2 regions of the Sodalis sp. RH22 genome follow, and region 1 is predicted to be linked to the other one. Evidence: riboswitches for the same ligand, from Rfam matches in the RefSeq annotation. Region 1 holds a riboswitch; the other holds the start of a gene.
The links. Region 1 has a riboswitch for thiamine pyrophosphate ahead of thiB (thiamine ABC transporter substrate binding subunit). Riboswitches for the same ligand answer to the same signal wherever they lie in the genome.

Region 1 (8,024 bases):
ATCGATAAAGCCAACGTGCTGCAAAGCTCGATTATGTGGCGCGAAATCGTCACTGAAATCGCCCAGGATTATCCGGACGTGGCGTTGGCGCATTTATATATTGATAACGCCACCATGCAGTTGATCAAGGACCCGTCCCAGTTTGACGTGCTGCTGTGCTCCAATCTGTTCGGCGACATCCTGTCCGATGAATGCGCCATGATCACCGGCTCGATGGGCATGCTGCCCTCCGCCAGCCTCAATGAACAAGGCTTCGGTCTCTACGAGCCCGCGGGCGGTTCGGCGCCGGATATCGCCGGCAAGAACCTGGCCAACCCGGTGGCGCAAATCCTGTCCACCGCGCTGTTGCTGCGCTACAGCCTGGGCCTGGATGAAGCCGCCGCCGCCGTTGAACGGGCGGTCAACCAGGCGCTGGAAGCCGGACACCGTACCGCCGATCTGGCAGGCAGCGGCGCCGCGGTCGGCACCGATGAGATGGGCAGTATTATCGCCGGTTATATTACCCAGGGGGCATGAAGAGTATGGGCAAGTCGTTATATCAAAAATTATATGATGCGCACGTCGTCTACGAAGCGCCGGAAGAAACGCCTTTATTGTATATCGATCGTCACCTGGTGCATGAGGTGACGTCGCCGCAGGCGTTCGACGGCCTGCGCGCCATGGGCCGTCCCGTGCGCCAGCCGTCAAAAACCTTTGCCACCATGGACCATAATGTCTCCACCCAAACCAGGGACATTAACGCCAGCGGCGAGATGGCCCGTATCCAGATGCAGGAACTGATAAAAAACTGCGCGGAATTCGGCGTCCAGCTGTATGACCTGAACCATCCCTACCAGGGCATCGTACATGTGATCGGTCCCGAGCAGGGCATGACGCTGCCGGGCATGACCATCGTCTGCGGCGATTCCCATACCGCCACCCACGGCGCCTTCGGCGCGCTGGCCTTCGGCATCGGCACCTCGGAAGTGGAGCACGTGCTGGCCACCCAGACCCTGAAACAGGGCCGGGCCAAGACCATGAAGATTGAGGTTACCGGCCGCGCCGCCCCCGGCATTACCGCCAAGGATATCGTGCTGGCGGTCATCGGTAAAACCGGCTCCGCCGGCGGTACCGGCCATGTGGTGGAATTCTGCGGCGAGGCGATCACCTCCCTGAGCATGGAAGGCCGCATGACGCTGTGCAATATGGCGATAGAAATGGGCGCCAAGGCCGGTCTGGTGGCGCCGGACGACACGACTTACGCCTATCTGCAGGGCCGCCAGTTCGCGCCGAAAAGCGATAACTGGCTGCAGGCGGTCGCCTACTGGAATACCCTGAAGTCCGACGACGACGCGGTCTTCGATAGCGTGGTCACCCTGCGCGCCGACGATATCGCTCCGCAGGTCACCTGGGGTACCAATCCGGGTCAGGTGATTGCCATTAACCAGATAATCCCGTCGCCCGACTCGTTCAGCGATCCGGCGGAACGCAACTCCGCCGCCAAGGCGCTGGCTTATATGGATTTGCAGCCCGGCATCCGCCTGACCGACGTGGCTATCGATAAAGTGTTTATCGGTTCCTGCACCAACTCGCGCATCGAGGATTTACGCGCGGCCGCCGCCGTAGCCAAGGGGCGCCGCGTCGCCACCGGCGTACAGGCCATCGTGGTGCCGGGTTCCGGACCGGTCAAGGCCCAGGCGGAAGCCGAAGGCCTGGACAAAATCTTTTTGGACGCCGGCTTTGAATGGCGTTTACCCGGCTGCTCCATGTGCCTGGCCATGAATAACGATCGTCTTAACCCAGGCGAGCGTTGCGCATCCACCAGCAATCGTAATTTCGAAGGGCGCCAGGGTCGCGGCGGCAGAACTCATCTGGTCAGTCCGGCCATGGCGGCGGCGGCGGCGGTTACCGGTCATTTTGCCGACATTCGCGAATTGAATTAAGGAGACAGTTTTATGGCAAAATTTACCCAACATACCGGGCTGGTGGCGCCGTTGGATGCCGCTAACGTGGATACCGACGCCATTATTCCGAAACAGTTTTTACAAAAGGTCACCCGCACCGGTTTCGGCCAGCATCTGTTTAACGACTGGCGTTTTCTCGACGACGCCGGCAAGGTGCCCAATCCCGACTTTGTGCTGAATAAACCGCGCTTTCGCGGCGCCAGCATTTTACTGGCGCGGGAAAACTTCGGCTGCGGCTCGTCGCGTGAACATGCGCCTTGGGCGTTGGCCGATTACGGCTTTCAGGCGATCATCGCGCCAAGCTTTGCCGATATTTTTTACGGCAACAGCTTTAACAGCCAACTGCTGCCCATTACGTTGTCGCCGCAGCAGGTGGATGAACTGTTCCTCCTGGTCGCGGCCAATGAAGGCATCACCTTCACGGTGGATTTGGAACACCAGCGGGTCATTGCCGGCGAGAAGAGCTATCCGTTCGAGATCGATGCGTTTCGCAAGCATTGCATGATCAACGGGCTGGACAGTATCGGACTGACGTTGCAGCATGAAGGCGCGATTGCGGATTATGAGGCGAGCCAGCCGGCGTTTTTGCACTAAGTGTCGATTGCTGGCGACGGCGTGGGTACGCTGGGAGCAGGTTTCTCTTGCCGCTAGCAGCGGCGTTCCCTGTTGCCTGGTGCAGGCAAGCGACAAGAGGGATGCTAGCCCATCCCTCTTGACTCCCGGCTTCCGGCAGATCGTGCGCCGCTGCGCGGTCCCTGGCGTCACAATATCCCGTCTTATGGACCGCACGGGACGCGCTCCCGGCGCGACCCTTAGCTTTCGCCGCTCCCGGCGGCTCATCCAGCCGGGCATTGTGCCGCCAGCGCACTTTATGCCGGTACAACGTCAAAACCAACGTCTGTAATTAAAAAGTCTTTATTTGAACGCCGGGAATTTGTACGCCGGTAACTTAAATGCCGGGAATTTGTACGCCGGTAACTTAAATGCCTGGAATGTGAACGCCGGTGATAAGGGGAGCGGCCCTTTGGCCGGCATTGAGCGCGCTGACGGAGCCGGTTCCACCGGCACGAGCCGCTGGACGCGGCGAGAGGCCCGTTCGCGCCGGGAGCGCGTACGGGCCGGTGCGAAAAGGTGGATCCGGCGCAGGAAGGTACCGCTTGCGGCGCGCGATCTGCCGGGAGCGCGGGGTCAAGGGGATGGCGCGACTGCCATCCCCTTGTCGCTTGCCAGCGCCCGGCTCAACATATAAAACCAAACTTACGGCAAGCGAAAATACCGCAGGACTTTTATATCACCCCCCGCCACGAGACATCACATCCACTCCCGGTATTCCTGCTCGGACAGTGAATCCGTATGCCATTGGGTTACCTGTAACAACAGCGCCATGCGCTGTCCGCTGCGGCCCCTGTCGGGACGGATCACGCCGCGCCCGCAGATGGCGATAAAATAATGCTGATAAAACCGGCGCAAATTGGCTATTTTCATCGTTACAATCCCTATTCTGCCCTTTCGACACGACCAGTATCGGCTTAAGATACCGGAAGAAAAACAGATGACTTTTTAAGGAGTGTTCCTCTTTTATGTCCTCGCCACGCCTGCAGCAACAATTTATCCGCCTGTGGCAAAGCTGCCAGGGCAAGACACAGGAAACCACCCTGAACGAACTGGCGCAGGCGCTGAGCTGTACGCGCCGGCATGTGCGTACGCTGCTGAAAACCATGCAGGAAATGGGCTGGCTGCAGTGGCAGGCGACAGCCGGGCGCGGCAAGCGCTCGCAGCTGACCTTTCACTATACCGGCCTGGCGTTGCAACAGCAGCGGGCGGAGGATCTGCTGGAGCAGGATCGCATCGAGCAGTTGGTCCAACTGGTGGGCGATAAGGACAGGGTACGCCAGATGCTGCTTTCCCATCTGGGCCGCAGCTTCCGCCAGGGCAAGCACATATTGCGGGTACTGTATTATCGCCCGCTGCTGAACCTGCTGCCCGGCAGTCCTTTGCGGCGTTCTGAGAACCACATCGTGCGGCAGATTTTCAGCGGCCTGACCAAAATAAATGAGGAAAATGGGGAACTGGAAGCGGACCTCGCCCATCATTGGCAGCAAATTTCGCCGTTGTTATGGCGCTTTTACCTGCGTCCGGCGATCCATTTTCATCATGGGCGGGAACTGACGCCGCAGGATGTGTGCAGCTCGCTGCTGCGCCTGCGGGGAAATCCGCTGTTTTGCCATATAAAAGCTGTCTCGTCCGCCATCCCCAATACCGTTGATGTCGCCCTGACCGCCGCGGACGACTGGCTGCCCTGGCTATTGGGCAGCGTGCCGGCCATGATTTTGCCGCAGGAATGGGAGACGATGCCGGACTTCGTCCGCCGTCCCGTCGGCACCGGACCCTATGCGGTGATCGACAACCGGGAAAGCTTATTGAAGATTCGCGCCTTTGATGATTATTTCGGCTATCGCGCACTGATTGATGAAGTGAATATCTGGATCTTGCCGGAACTCACCGCCGAGCTGAGCTATTCCGGCGTCCAGCTCCAGGCGGATAACAGCACCCCGGGTCAATTGGAAACCCGGCTGGAGGAAGGCTGCTATTTCCTGCTGTTTGATGCCCGTTCGCCGCTGATGCAAAACGATGATACCCGCCGCTGGCTGAGTGAAAATATCGATCCCATCGCCATGCTGACCGAGGCGGGATCGGCCTACCAGCATTACTGGTCGCCGGCCTACGGTATCCTGCCGCGCTGGCGCCATAGCAGGGTCGCGCAACCGCGGCCAAGACCCGCGGGGCTGCGCAGCATCACCCTGACGGTTTATCGCGCCCATTCGGAATTCGATGATCTTTGCCGCGCGCTCGGTGCGGTGCTGGCCCGGCAGGACATCGCGCTGGTGATCAATACCGTGGATTATGCCGCCTGGCATAACGGTGAGGCCGAGAGCGATTTATGGCTCGGCAGCGCTAATTTTTACCTGCCGCTGGATTATTCCCTGTTCGCCAGCTTTTACGAGATGCCGCTGATGCATCATTGCCTGCCGGCCGACCTTAGCGACGCGCTGGAGAAATGGCGCGGCAAGGGCCTGTCCATGGCGCAATGGTGCCAATCGCTTATCACCGGCCATCGCCTGCACCCGCTGTTCCATCATTGGCTGATTCTACAGGGCCAGCGCAGCATGCGCGGGGTCAGGATGAATACGCTGGGATGGTTTGATTTCAAATCCGCCTGGTTCGCCCCGCCGGACCCGCAAGACCCGCAAGACCCGCAAGACACATAAGACACATAAGACACGTAAGACAGGCTGTTAAGCCAGGGATAAAACCATTACACTTGCATTTGTTCTCAACGGGGTGCGAAGCGTCCGGCATAGCGTTAGCCGGCGCGCAAGCTGAGAGTATACCCGTCGAACCTGATCCGGCTAATACCGGCGAAGGGATTTGAGAGTGCGTCCCGCTGCCGCCTCAAACGCCTTTGCCGCCTTTTTTTTTCCAGGAGCGCAAAGTGTTGAAAAAATGGTTACCCTGCCTGCTATTGCTCGCCGCCGCCCCGGCGTTGGCAAAACCCGTCCTGACGGTTTATACCTATGATTCCTTTGCCTCCGAATGGGGCCCGGGGCCGGCGATAAAAACCGCCTTTGAAAAAGACTGTGGCTGCGAGCTGAAATATGTCGTGCAGGAAGATGGCGTCGCCCTGCTCAACCGTCTGCGCATCGAAGGCAAGAACAGCGACGCGGATGTGGTGCTGGGCCTGGATAACAACCTGCTTAAGCCCGCGCAGGATACGCATCTCTTTACGGCGCATAACGTCGACACCGCTCATCTGACCTTGCCGCAGGCGTGGCATGATCCCACCTTCCTGCCTTTTGATTACGGGTATTTTGCGTTTGTCTATGACAAGAACAAGCTGAAAAATCCGCCCAAAAGCCTGCATGAACTGATAGACGGGCCGCAGGCGCTGAAAATCATTTACGAAGATCCGCGCACCAGTACCCCGGGACTGGGCTTATTGCTCTGGGTGCAGCAGGTATATGGCGATAAAGCGCCCCAGGCCTGGCAACGGCTGGCGAAAAAAACCGTTACCGTGCCCAAGGGCTGGAGCGAAGCCTATGGCTTATTCCTGAAAGGAGAAGCGGACATGGTGCTCAGCTATACCACGTCGCCGGCCTATCATATCAACGAGGAAAAGAAGGATAACTATGCGGCGGCGACCTTCAGCGAAGGCCACTATCTCCAGGTCGAGGTGGCCGGACAATTAGCCGCCAGTAAAAATCCGCAGCTGGCGCAGCAGTTTATGCGTTTTGTCGTTTCCCCGGCTTTCCAGCAGACCATTCCCACCGGCAACTGGATGTATCCGGTGATCAAAACCGCGCTGCCGGCCGGCTTTGACGTATTGCCGGCCAAGACGTTGAATTTCAGCGCGGATGACGTGGCGGCCAAACGCGGCGCGTGGACCCAGGATTGGTTGCGTTCCGTCAGCCAATGATGCCTGGCCGATGATACCGCGCTGGTTATGGCCGGGACTGCTGGCCGCGCTGATGCTTACGGCCGTGGCCCTGACGGCGGTCGGCGCCTTGTGGCTGAACGCGCCGACGCTCCAATGGCGCGACGTGCTGTCGGACAGCTATCTGTGGCATGTCCTGCGTTTTACCTTTTGGCAGGCGCTGCTGTCGGCGCTGCTATCGGTGCTGCCCGCCGTTTTTTTGGCGCGGGCGCTTTACCGCCGGCGGTTTCCGGGACGCCTGCTGTTGCTGCGCTTTTGCGCCATGACGCTGGTGCTGCCGGTGCTGGTGGCCGTGTTCGGCATCCTGAGCGTGTATGGTCGCCACGGCTGGCTGGCGCAGCTATGCCTCTGGCTGCATATTCCCTACGGTTTTTCACCCTACGGCCTGCGGGGGATCCTGCTGGCCCATGTATTTTTTAACCTGCCGTTGGCCACCCGCCTGTTGTTGCAGGCGCTGGAAGGCATTCCGGTGGAGCAGCGCCAGCTGGCCGCGCAGCTGGACATGGCGGGCTGGCATTTCTTCCGCATTCTTGAGTGGCCTTATCTGCGCCGTCAACTGCTGCCTGCGGCGGCGCTGATATTTATGCTGTGTTTCGCCAGTTTTGCCACGGTGCTGTCGCTGGGCGGCGGACCGCGGGCGACCACCATTGAGCTGGCGATTTACCAGGCCTTAAGCTATGACTACGATCCCGGCCGCGCGGCGCTGCTGGCCCTGGTGCAAATGATCTGTTGCCTGGGGCTGGTCTTGTCCAGCCAACGGCTGACCCGCGCGTTTCCCGTCGGCGCGACGCATTTTTCCCAGTGGCGCAATCCCGGCGATAATCTGGCGCGCCGTTTGACCGACGCGCTGGTTATTGTCCTGGCGCTGGCGCTGCTGGCGCCGCCCCTGCTGGCCGTGGTGGCCGGCGGTGTCAATACGGGCATGGCGCGGGTCCTGTCGCAGCCGGCGCTGTGGTCGGCATTGCTGACGTCGCTGCGCATTGCCCTGGGCGCGGGCCTGCTGTGCGTGGTGCTAACGCTGATGCTGCTATGGAGCAGCCGCGAGCTGAGGCTGCGTCAACGTCCCTGGTCCGCGCAACTGCTCGATCTTAGCGGCATGCTGATCCTGGCGATGCCGGGCATTGTGCTGGCCACCGGTTTCTTCCTGATCGCCACCCATACCCTGGGATTGCCCCGCTCCCCCTATGCATTGGTCATACTGACCAATGCGCTGATGGCCATTCCCTACGCCCTGAAAATTCTGGAAACGCCGATGCTGGACCTGGCGGAAAGGTATAATCGTTTATGCCTGTCCCTGGATATGCGCGGCCTGACGCGGCTACATTGGGTGGAATGGCGCGCGCTGCGCCAGCCGATTGGCCGCGCCATGGCGTTCGCCTCTATCCTGTCGCTGGGTGATTTTGGCGTGGTAGCGTTGTTCGGCAATGAACATTTCCGGACCCTGCCGCTCTATCTTTACCAGCAAATCGGCGCTTATCGCAGCGAGGACGGGGCCGTTACCGCGCTGTTCCTATTGGCGCTGTGCTTTTTATTATTTACGCTAATCGAGAAACTCACGGGGCTGCATGATAAAACTGGATAAAGCGACC
Region 2 (8,024 bases), 800 kb from region 1:
GAAATCAGCGAAATGGTAAAAGAGCTGAATTTCACTCCTGATAGCATTGAGTTAAAAGTCACAGTGGACAAGGCGCAGGCGCAAGCCGGCGAGCAGATTATGTTGACGGTGGACGCGACCTTGGGAGACGGTTCGCCGGCAGGCGATGTGCTCATCAATATCCATTCCCTTGGCGCCGTCAATCGGCAAAACAGGTCGGAAAGTGCCACGCTGTTGATTAACGATGCGCCAAAATATGAAGGCAGAGTGGCGATGGCGACGGGTAAAATCAGCATTCCGTTAACCGACCCCGTGGGGAAGGGGGTTAAAACCACTATTGAGGTTGTCGCACCCGGGGGGAAAAGTGTGACGCAAGACGTTATCTTTACCGTAGCCACCAGCCCGAACGTTCCGGCCGCCAATTATTATGGTCATATGGTAGAGTCCATCGGCGGTATCCAGCGCCCCAGGCTTACCTCAGAACTCACCGGCGGCTACAGCGAGAGTTTTAATCATGAAAATTGGGCAGTGGCGAGTTATTCACTGGCAAGCTCACACTGTAGATTGCCGTCCTTTACTTCTCTGCAGGCAGCCTATAGCACAATGCGCACGAGTGGATGGCCCTTATCCCCCGGCGGCTTTATTTGGTCTGGTACGGCATCCCCAATTGTTTTAGCCGGCCCGGCCGTCGAAGCTCTCAACAAACAGAACGGACTGAAATTGCTCATGGGGATATCAGGCGAGAACGCGGGATTTGTGGTGTGCGCCGATTAAAAATGTTCCGCTGCCCGGAGTAATCTAGGCTGGCGCTGATTAAGGCATACTTATCGGCGGGACTGATGATTGTCCCGCCGATAAATCAGATTAAAATCCTCGAAGTGCTCATCATCGTTTATTTAACCAGCGTCGGCGACCTGCCCAGATAATTGTCCCAATCCTTCCATACCGGTTGCAACCCGGCCTTTGTTACCATCCGCGCCACGGCCTGCGGCGAGCGGTTATCATGCGGCTCGAACTGCTCCAGCTCCGGCCGGCCGCCGGCATAACCGCCCGGTTGGGTCTTGGACCCGGCGCTGAGGCTGTTCACCATGATGGGCACCGCGTGATCGCGAAACCAGGGCGATTCCCGGGTGGACAACGACAGCTCTACGTCAGGGGCCAATAACCGGAAGGCGCACATCACTTGCAACAGCTGTGATTCATTCATCAGGGACGCAGGCGTAATGCCTCCGGCGCAGGGGCGCAGGCGCGGGAAAGAAAGCGAATAGCGGCTTTGCCAGTAGGTCTTTTGCAGATACAGCAAATGCTCGGCCACCATATAGCAGTCTGTGCGCCAGTTATCCGACAATCCTATCAGCGCCCCCAGGCCAATCTTGTCGATTCCGGCCCGCGCCAGCCGATCCGGCGTTTCCAGCCGCCAGGCAAAATCCATTTTTTGCCCGCGCAGATGATGTTTTTGATAGGTTGGCTCATGGTAGGTTTCCTGATAAACCATCACCCCATCCAGGCCGAGGGTTTTCAACTCGGCGTAATCTTCCTGGGATAATGGCTGTACTTCCATCATCAGCGCGCTGAAATACCGGCGGATCAACGGCACGTAACGGCGGAAATAGTCCATGCCCACCTTGGTCTTATGCTCGCCGGTGACCAGCAGCAGATTATCAAAACCCATCGCCCGGATGGCCTCGCATTCCTGGATGATTTCCTGCTCATCCAGCGTCTTGCGTTTCAGGTGATTGCTCATGGAAAAACCGCAATAGGTACAATCATTGGCGCACAGGTTGGAAAGATAGAGCGGCAGATAAAACCCCACCACATTGCCGAAACGCTGGCGGGTCAGTTGCTGGGCACGCTGCGCCATGGGTTCAAGATAAGGCAGCGCCGCCGGTGACAGCAGCGCCATGAAATCCTGCCGGTCCAGGCGCGGGGCATTCAGCGCCCGCTCCACGTCGCGCGCGGTCTTGGCGTGGATTTGCAGTCCGGCGTCGTCCCAGCCGAGCCGGCGCCAGTGGTCAAGAAAAGATGTCATCAGGCCGCCCCCTCTTCCTGGGGATGGCGCAAAAATCCGGTTAGCGGGCTGGTGGCGCTGGCCTGGGTTAGCGTGGCGGCAAGCCCGGCCTCGCGCGCCAGGGCGCCGGCTTCCAGCGCCAGCCTGAACGCGCCGGCCATGGCCACCGGGTTGCGGGCTACGGCGATGGCGGTATTGACCAGTACCGCGTCGGCGCCCATTTCCAGCGCTTCCAGGGCCTGGCTGGGGGCGCCGATACCGGCGTCCACCACCACCGGCACGCCCGACTGTTCAATGATAATGCGCAGGAAATCGCGGGTGATCAAACCCTGATTGGAGCCGATCGGCGAACCTAGCGGCATCACCGCCGCACAGCCGGCCTCCTCCAGACGGCGGCATAATACCGGATCCGCGCCGCAGTAGGGCAAGACCACAAAACCTTCGCGCACCAGCTGTTCGGCCGCTTTCAACGTTTCGACCGCATCGGGCAGCAGGTATTTCATATCCGGATGGATTTCCAGTTTTATCCAGCGGGTGCCCAGCGCCTCGCGCGCCAGGCGGGCGGCGAACACCGCCTCCTCGGCGGTTTTTGCGCCTGAGGTATTGGGCAGTAACTTTACCCCTGCCTGGCGCAGGGCGGGCAGGATGGCGTCATTACCGCCGCGCAGGTCCACCCGGCGCATCGCCAGGGTGACCAATTGGCTGCCGGACGCGGCGATGGCTTGCCGCATTAATTCCGCGGTGGCGAATTTACCGGTGCCGGTAAACAGCCGGGACGTAAAAGTGGTATCGGCAATGGTTAACATGGTCAGCCTCCGGCAATGGCCTGGAAAAGTAAGATATCGTCGCCCTCGTTTACCGGCTGTTGGGCCCACCGGCTACGGGGAATAATGGTTTGATTGACCGCCAGCGCGCTGCCCTCGGGCGGGTGGCCGAGCAGCTCCAGCATGTCCAGCAGCGAGGGCGTGCCTGAAAGCGCGACGGGGGTATCGTTAAGGGTAATGTTCATAGCGCCTCTTCCCGCTGAACCGCCGCGGCGCACACCGGACAGCCGGCCGCGCGGGACAGGCGCAGGGTGCGCCAGTTCATCGACTTGCCGTCGAACAGCCGCAGCTGGCCGTCCAGCGTAGACGGCATGCCGCACAGGATTTTGATCGTCTCCAGGGCCTGCATGGCGCCCATGATGCCGACCAACGGCCCGAGCACGCCCGCGGTGCGGCAATTACGCCGCGGCTCGACGGCGTCGGGAAACAGGCAGGCATAACAGCCGTGCCGGTAGGGCGGCCGCAGCACCAGCAATTGACCGCTGAACCCCACCGCGCTGGCGCTGACCAGGGTTTTCCCCCGGCGGATACAGGCGGCATTGATGTCGTGACGGGTCTGCATATTATCACTGCAGTCCAGTACCATATCGGCCAGCGCCACCGCCTGATCGAGGTCATCCCCGGCCAGGCGCCGGCTCAGCGCGACATAATGGCCCAGGGGATTAAGCGCCTGCAGCTGCCGTAGCGCCGCCGCCGCCTTGGGCCGGGCGATATCCCCGGTGCGATAAAGGATTTGGCGCTGGAGATTGCTCACGTCCAGGTTATCGTCGTCGGCCAGCAGCAGCGTGCCGACCCCGGCGGCGGCAAGATAGAGCGCCGCCGGCGAGCCCAGGCCGCCCAGTCCGGCGATCAGCACGGTTGCTGCGCTCAGATGCTCCTGGCCTCCGGGGCCTATCTCCTCCAGCAGCAATTGGCGGCTGTAGCGCAAAAAAGCCTGGTCGCTAAGCATTGCGCACCTCCCGGCCTTCGATTTTCCGCAATAACGTGGCGGTCGCCTGCCGCCAGTCGGCGGCCTTGGTGATGGCGCTGACCACCGCGATGCTGCCGACGCCGCAGCGCAGCACGTCGTCCACCCGATCGATACCAATACCGCCGATGGCCACGGTGGAGATGCCGGGCATGCCGGCCACCAGGCGTTTCAGCTCCGCCAGGCCCTGCGGCTGTGACGGCATGGCTTTGGTCTGGGTAGGGAAGATATGGCCGAGCGCGATATAGGATGGCTGTAGCGCCAAAGCGCGGGCCAGTTCGCTATCGTCGTGGGTGGAAAGACCGAGTCGCAATCCGGCGCGCTGGATGACGGCCAAATCCGCCGTAGCCAAATCCTCTTGTCCCAGGTGCACGCCATAGGCGCCGTGTTTAACCGCCAGCCGCCAATAATCGTTGATGAAAATCCGGGCGCGGTATTTCCGTCCCAGCAAAATCGCGGCCTCGATATCCGGTTCGACCCGGTCTTCCGGCTGGTCCTTGATGCGCAACTGCAGCGTGGCGACGCCGGCGTCCAGCAGCCGGACCAGCCATGCCAGCGAATCCACTACCGGATAGAGCCCGAGCCTGGGCTCGGTCGCCGCAAAGGGCGCGTCGGGCGCAATCATTTCGCCACCCCCGTATCCTCAGGCGCAAGATAGATTTCCCCGCCGCTGGCGCGAAACGCCGACGACATCTCCGCCATGCCGCTTTCCCGTACCTCAATCGCCTGGGCGGCGGCATAATCCCTGACCTCCTGGGAGATTTTCATCGAGCAGAATTTCGGACCGCACATGGAGCAAAAATGGGCTACTTTGCCGGATTCCTGCGGCAGCGTTTCATCGTGATAGGCGCGGGCGGTGGCCGGATCCAGGGCCAGATTAAACTGGTCCTCCCAACGGAATTCAAAGCGTGCCTTGGACATGGCGTTATCGCGTATTTGCGCCCCGGGATGGCCTTTGGCCAGATCGGCGGCGTGAGCGGCGATTTTATAGGTAATAAGCCCCTGCTTAACATCTTCTTTGTTCGGCAGGCCCAGATGCTCTTTCGGCGTGACGTAGCACAGCATCGCACAGCCGAACCAGCCGATAAGCGCGGCGCCGATGCCGGAGGTAAAATGGTCGTAACCCGGCGCGATATCGGTGGTCAGCGGCCCCAGGGTATAAAACGGCGCTTCGTGGCAATGCTCCAGCTGTTCGGTCATGTTGCGCCGGATCATCTGCATGGGAACATGGCCAGGGCCTTCGATCATCACCTGCACGTCGTACTCCCAGGCAACTTTGGTCAATTCGCCCAGGGTATAGAGTTCGGCAAACTGCGCTTCGTCGTTGGCATCATGGATGGAGCCGGGACGCAGGCCGTCCCCGAGGGATAATGAGACGTCGTAGTCGGCGCAAATCTGGCAAATATCGCGAAAATGCTCATAGAGGAAGCTTTCCTGGTGATGCGACAGGCACCATTTGGCCATAATGGATCCGCCGCGCGACACGATGCCGGTCAACCGTTTGGCGGTCATCGGCACGTAACGCAACAGCACGCCGGCATGGATGGTAAAATAGTCCACGCCCTGTTCCGCCTGCTCGAGCAAGGTGTCGCGAAAGCATTCCCAGGTCAGGTTTTCCGCCACGCCGTTGACTTTTTCCAGCGCCTGGTAGATGGGCACCGTGCCGATGGGCACCGGACTGTTGCGCAGGATCCACTCGCGGGTTTCATGGATATAGCGGCCGGTGGACAGGTCCATCACCGTATCCGCTCCCCAACGGGTCGCCCAGACCAGCTTCTCGACCTCTTCCTCAATGGATGAACTGACGGCCGAGTTGCCGATATTGGCGTTGACCTTGACCAGGAAATTGCGGCCGATAATCATCGGCTCCGACTCCGGATGGTTGATATTGGCGGGGATAATGGCACGACCGTCGGCCACTTCCCGGCGCACGAACTCCGGGGTAATATCCGGCGGCAAATGCGCGCCGAAGCTCTGGCCGGGATGCTGTTGCAGCAATACGTCGCCGCGGATGCGTTCGCGGCCCATATTTTCCCGCAGGGCGATAAACTCCATTTCCGGCGTAATGACGCCGGCGCGGGCATAATGCAATTGCGTGACGCGCCGGCCGGGTTTGGCGCGCCGCGGCGTATGGCTGGGGGCGAAACGAACCTCATCCAGGCCCTCGTCGGCCCGGCGTTCGCCGGTATAACGCGAGCTTAGGCTGTTCAACGCCTCGCTGTCCCCGCGCTGTTCAATCCAGCCCGAACGCAGGCGGTGAAGGCCGGCGCGCACGTCTATCTCTGTCGCCGGATCGCCATAGGGTCCGGCGGTGTCGTATACCGGCACCGGCTCGTTTTCTTCGTAGCGCGGCGTTTTGCCGTTGCCGCCGATAAGCGTGGGGCTAAGCGCGATCTCCCGCATCGGCACCCGGATGTCGGCGCTGTTGCCCTGGAGATAAATACGCCGGGAGTTGGGGAAGGCTTCGCCTTTCAGACGATGGATGAATTCCTGCGCCTGGGCGCGCTGCTCACGGCGGGAAGGGGTGGTTTTGGATAACGACATAGCAATTCCTCACAATAAACGGGAAAATTGCTTGTCAGGAGCGCTACGGGAGTAATGAGGCCGGGCTTTGAATTTAGCAAAATAGACTATAAATCAAAGCGTTGCTTTACTCTTGTTCCCTTCGCAGGTATTAACCCGATCAGGTTCCGCGGATCCCGAATTAACGGTCTCAGCCTGGCGTAATGTACGCGCTAGGCACTCCGACAAGATATAGCGGCCCGTGAAGGACCGGTTACGACTTACTGCTTACCGCAAAATTACGCCAGACGCGATACGTCCGGATTATTGGCGGCCGGCACCGAGGCCAGGTAGTCCGCTTTATATTCCAGCGCCTGCTGGATCAGTTTGTCCTCCAGGGCAAAACGCGTGGCCAGGGCCTCGCCCACGCCGGAAAGCGCCTGTTGGAACTCCATACAGTTATCATGATCGATGGCCGTTTCCAATTGGCTATCATAAAATGCCATGATTTGTTTGGTATTTTCCTGCAACGCCGGATACAACTGGGTACTGATGATTCTTTTGCTGCTGCTGGTATCGTCCGCGTCCTGAACGATACGATCGTAGATATGGAAATGGCCGGCGGAAAGGTAGTCCACCAGTTTATGGCAAAAGTCGTCCAGCGCGTTTTCGTCCAGGGGAGTATGCTTTTCTTTATTGGGCTTAAGACCGATGAGATGGTAATACGCAATGAGCAACTTCCTGCGGGCCAGTATCCACTGATCGATCAGTTCGTTACTGCCGCCAACGCGTTGAGCCAGAATGTCCAGCTGGTTTAGCATGATTGACTCCGATGTAATAAAGTAACGCTGCGTTACTCATCAATTAAAGCTAATTTCTAGCTTGCCAGTGAATAAGAGGTAGTGCAACTAAAATGGAACAAGAACTCAACGGTAGCGAAAATGGCTGGTGGATCGTCAGCCAGGACAGCAAATTGTGGTTACCCAAGGGGGAACTGCCATTTGGAACGGCATCGGCCTGGTCACTTCAAGGATTGACAGCGACGCTTATCGGCGAATGGGAGGGGTCGCCCGCCTGGCTGGTACGCCACGCCATGCCCCGGGATATGGGCTCGGTGCGCCAGATCATCGATAGCGACCCAGGCTTGTTCCAACTGGCGGGCCGGGGCGTGCAACTGGCGGAGTTTTATCGTTCCCATCGCTATTGCGGCTACTGCGGCCATGAGATGCGCGTCAGTAACCGGGAATGGGCCTGCCTGTGCGATCATTGCCATGAACGGTATTATCCGCAAATCGCGCCCTGTATTATCGTGGCGATCCGCCGCGGCGACGATATCCTGCTGGCCCAGCATACCCGCCATCGCGGCGGCATTTACACGGTGCTGGCCGGTTTTGCCGAGGTGGGGGAAACCCTGGAGCAGACCGTGGCCCGCGAGGTCATGGAGGAGACGCGGATTAAGGTGAAAAACGTCCGTTATGTCACCTCGCAGCCCTGGCCTTTCCCGCATTCGCTGATGATGGCGTTTATGGCGGAGTACGCCGGCGGCGAAATCACCCCCGATCATAATGAAATCCTTGATGCCGGCTGGTACCGTTATGACGCGCTGCCCCTGCTGCCGCCGCCCGGCACCGTGGCCAGGCGCTTAATTGAGGACACGGTCGCGCTCTGCCGCGCCGATCGGGAAAATGACGGCCCGCATGCTACACTCCATTCATAACTGCAAGGGAATCCTGTATGCATGAAC

Region 2: it holds a riboswitch for thiamine pyrophosphate, as region 1 does, so the genes downstream of both, thiC (phosphomethylpyrimidine synthase ThiC) here and thiB (thiamine ABC transporter substrate binding subunit) in region 1, are expected to answer to the same signal.

The regions. Positions count from the first base shown of each region.
Region 1 is NZ_CP178731.1:2,847,552-2,855,575, forward strand. It holds gene leuB (3-isopropylmalate dehydrogenase) at 1-516, shown strand, start outside; gene leuC (3-isopropylmalate dehydratase large subunit) at 522-1,922, shown strand; gene leuD (3-isopropylmalate dehydratase small subunit) at 1,935-2,537, shown strand; gene sgrT (glucose uptake inhibitor SgrT) at 3,255-3,428, opposite strand; gene sgrR (HTH-type transcriptional regulator SgrR) at 3,524-5,212, shown strand; TPP riboswitch at 5,272-5,389, shown strand; gene thiB (thiamine ABC transporter substrate binding subunit) at 5,437-6,417, shown strand; gene thiP (thiamine/thiamine pyrophosphate ABC transporter permease ThiP) at 6,428-8,017, shown strand; gene thiQ (thiamine ABC transporter ATP-binding protein ThiQ) at 8,001-8,024, shown strand, end outside.
Region 2 is NZ_CP178731.1:3,643,054-3,651,077, reverse strand. It holds gene ACL2XN_RS16580 (inverse autotransporter beta domain-containing protein) at 1-753, shown strand, start outside; gene thiH (2-iminoacetate synthase ThiH) at 872-2,008, opposite strand; gene ACL2XN_RS16570 (thiazole synthase) at 2,008-2,793, opposite strand; gene thiS (sulfur carrier protein ThiS) at 2,796-2,996, opposite strand; gene ACL2XN_RS16560 (HesA/MoeB/ThiF family protein) at 2,993-3,760, opposite strand; gene thiE (thiamine phosphate synthase) at 3,753-4,403, opposite strand; gene thiC (phosphomethylpyrimidine synthase ThiC) at 4,400-6,322, opposite strand; TPP riboswitch at 6,422-6,535, opposite strand; gene rsd (sigma D regulator) at 6,580-7,101, opposite strand; gene nudC (NAD(+) diphosphatase) at 7,194-7,997, shown strand; gene hemE (uroporphyrinogen decarboxylase) at 8,015-8,024, shown strand, end outside.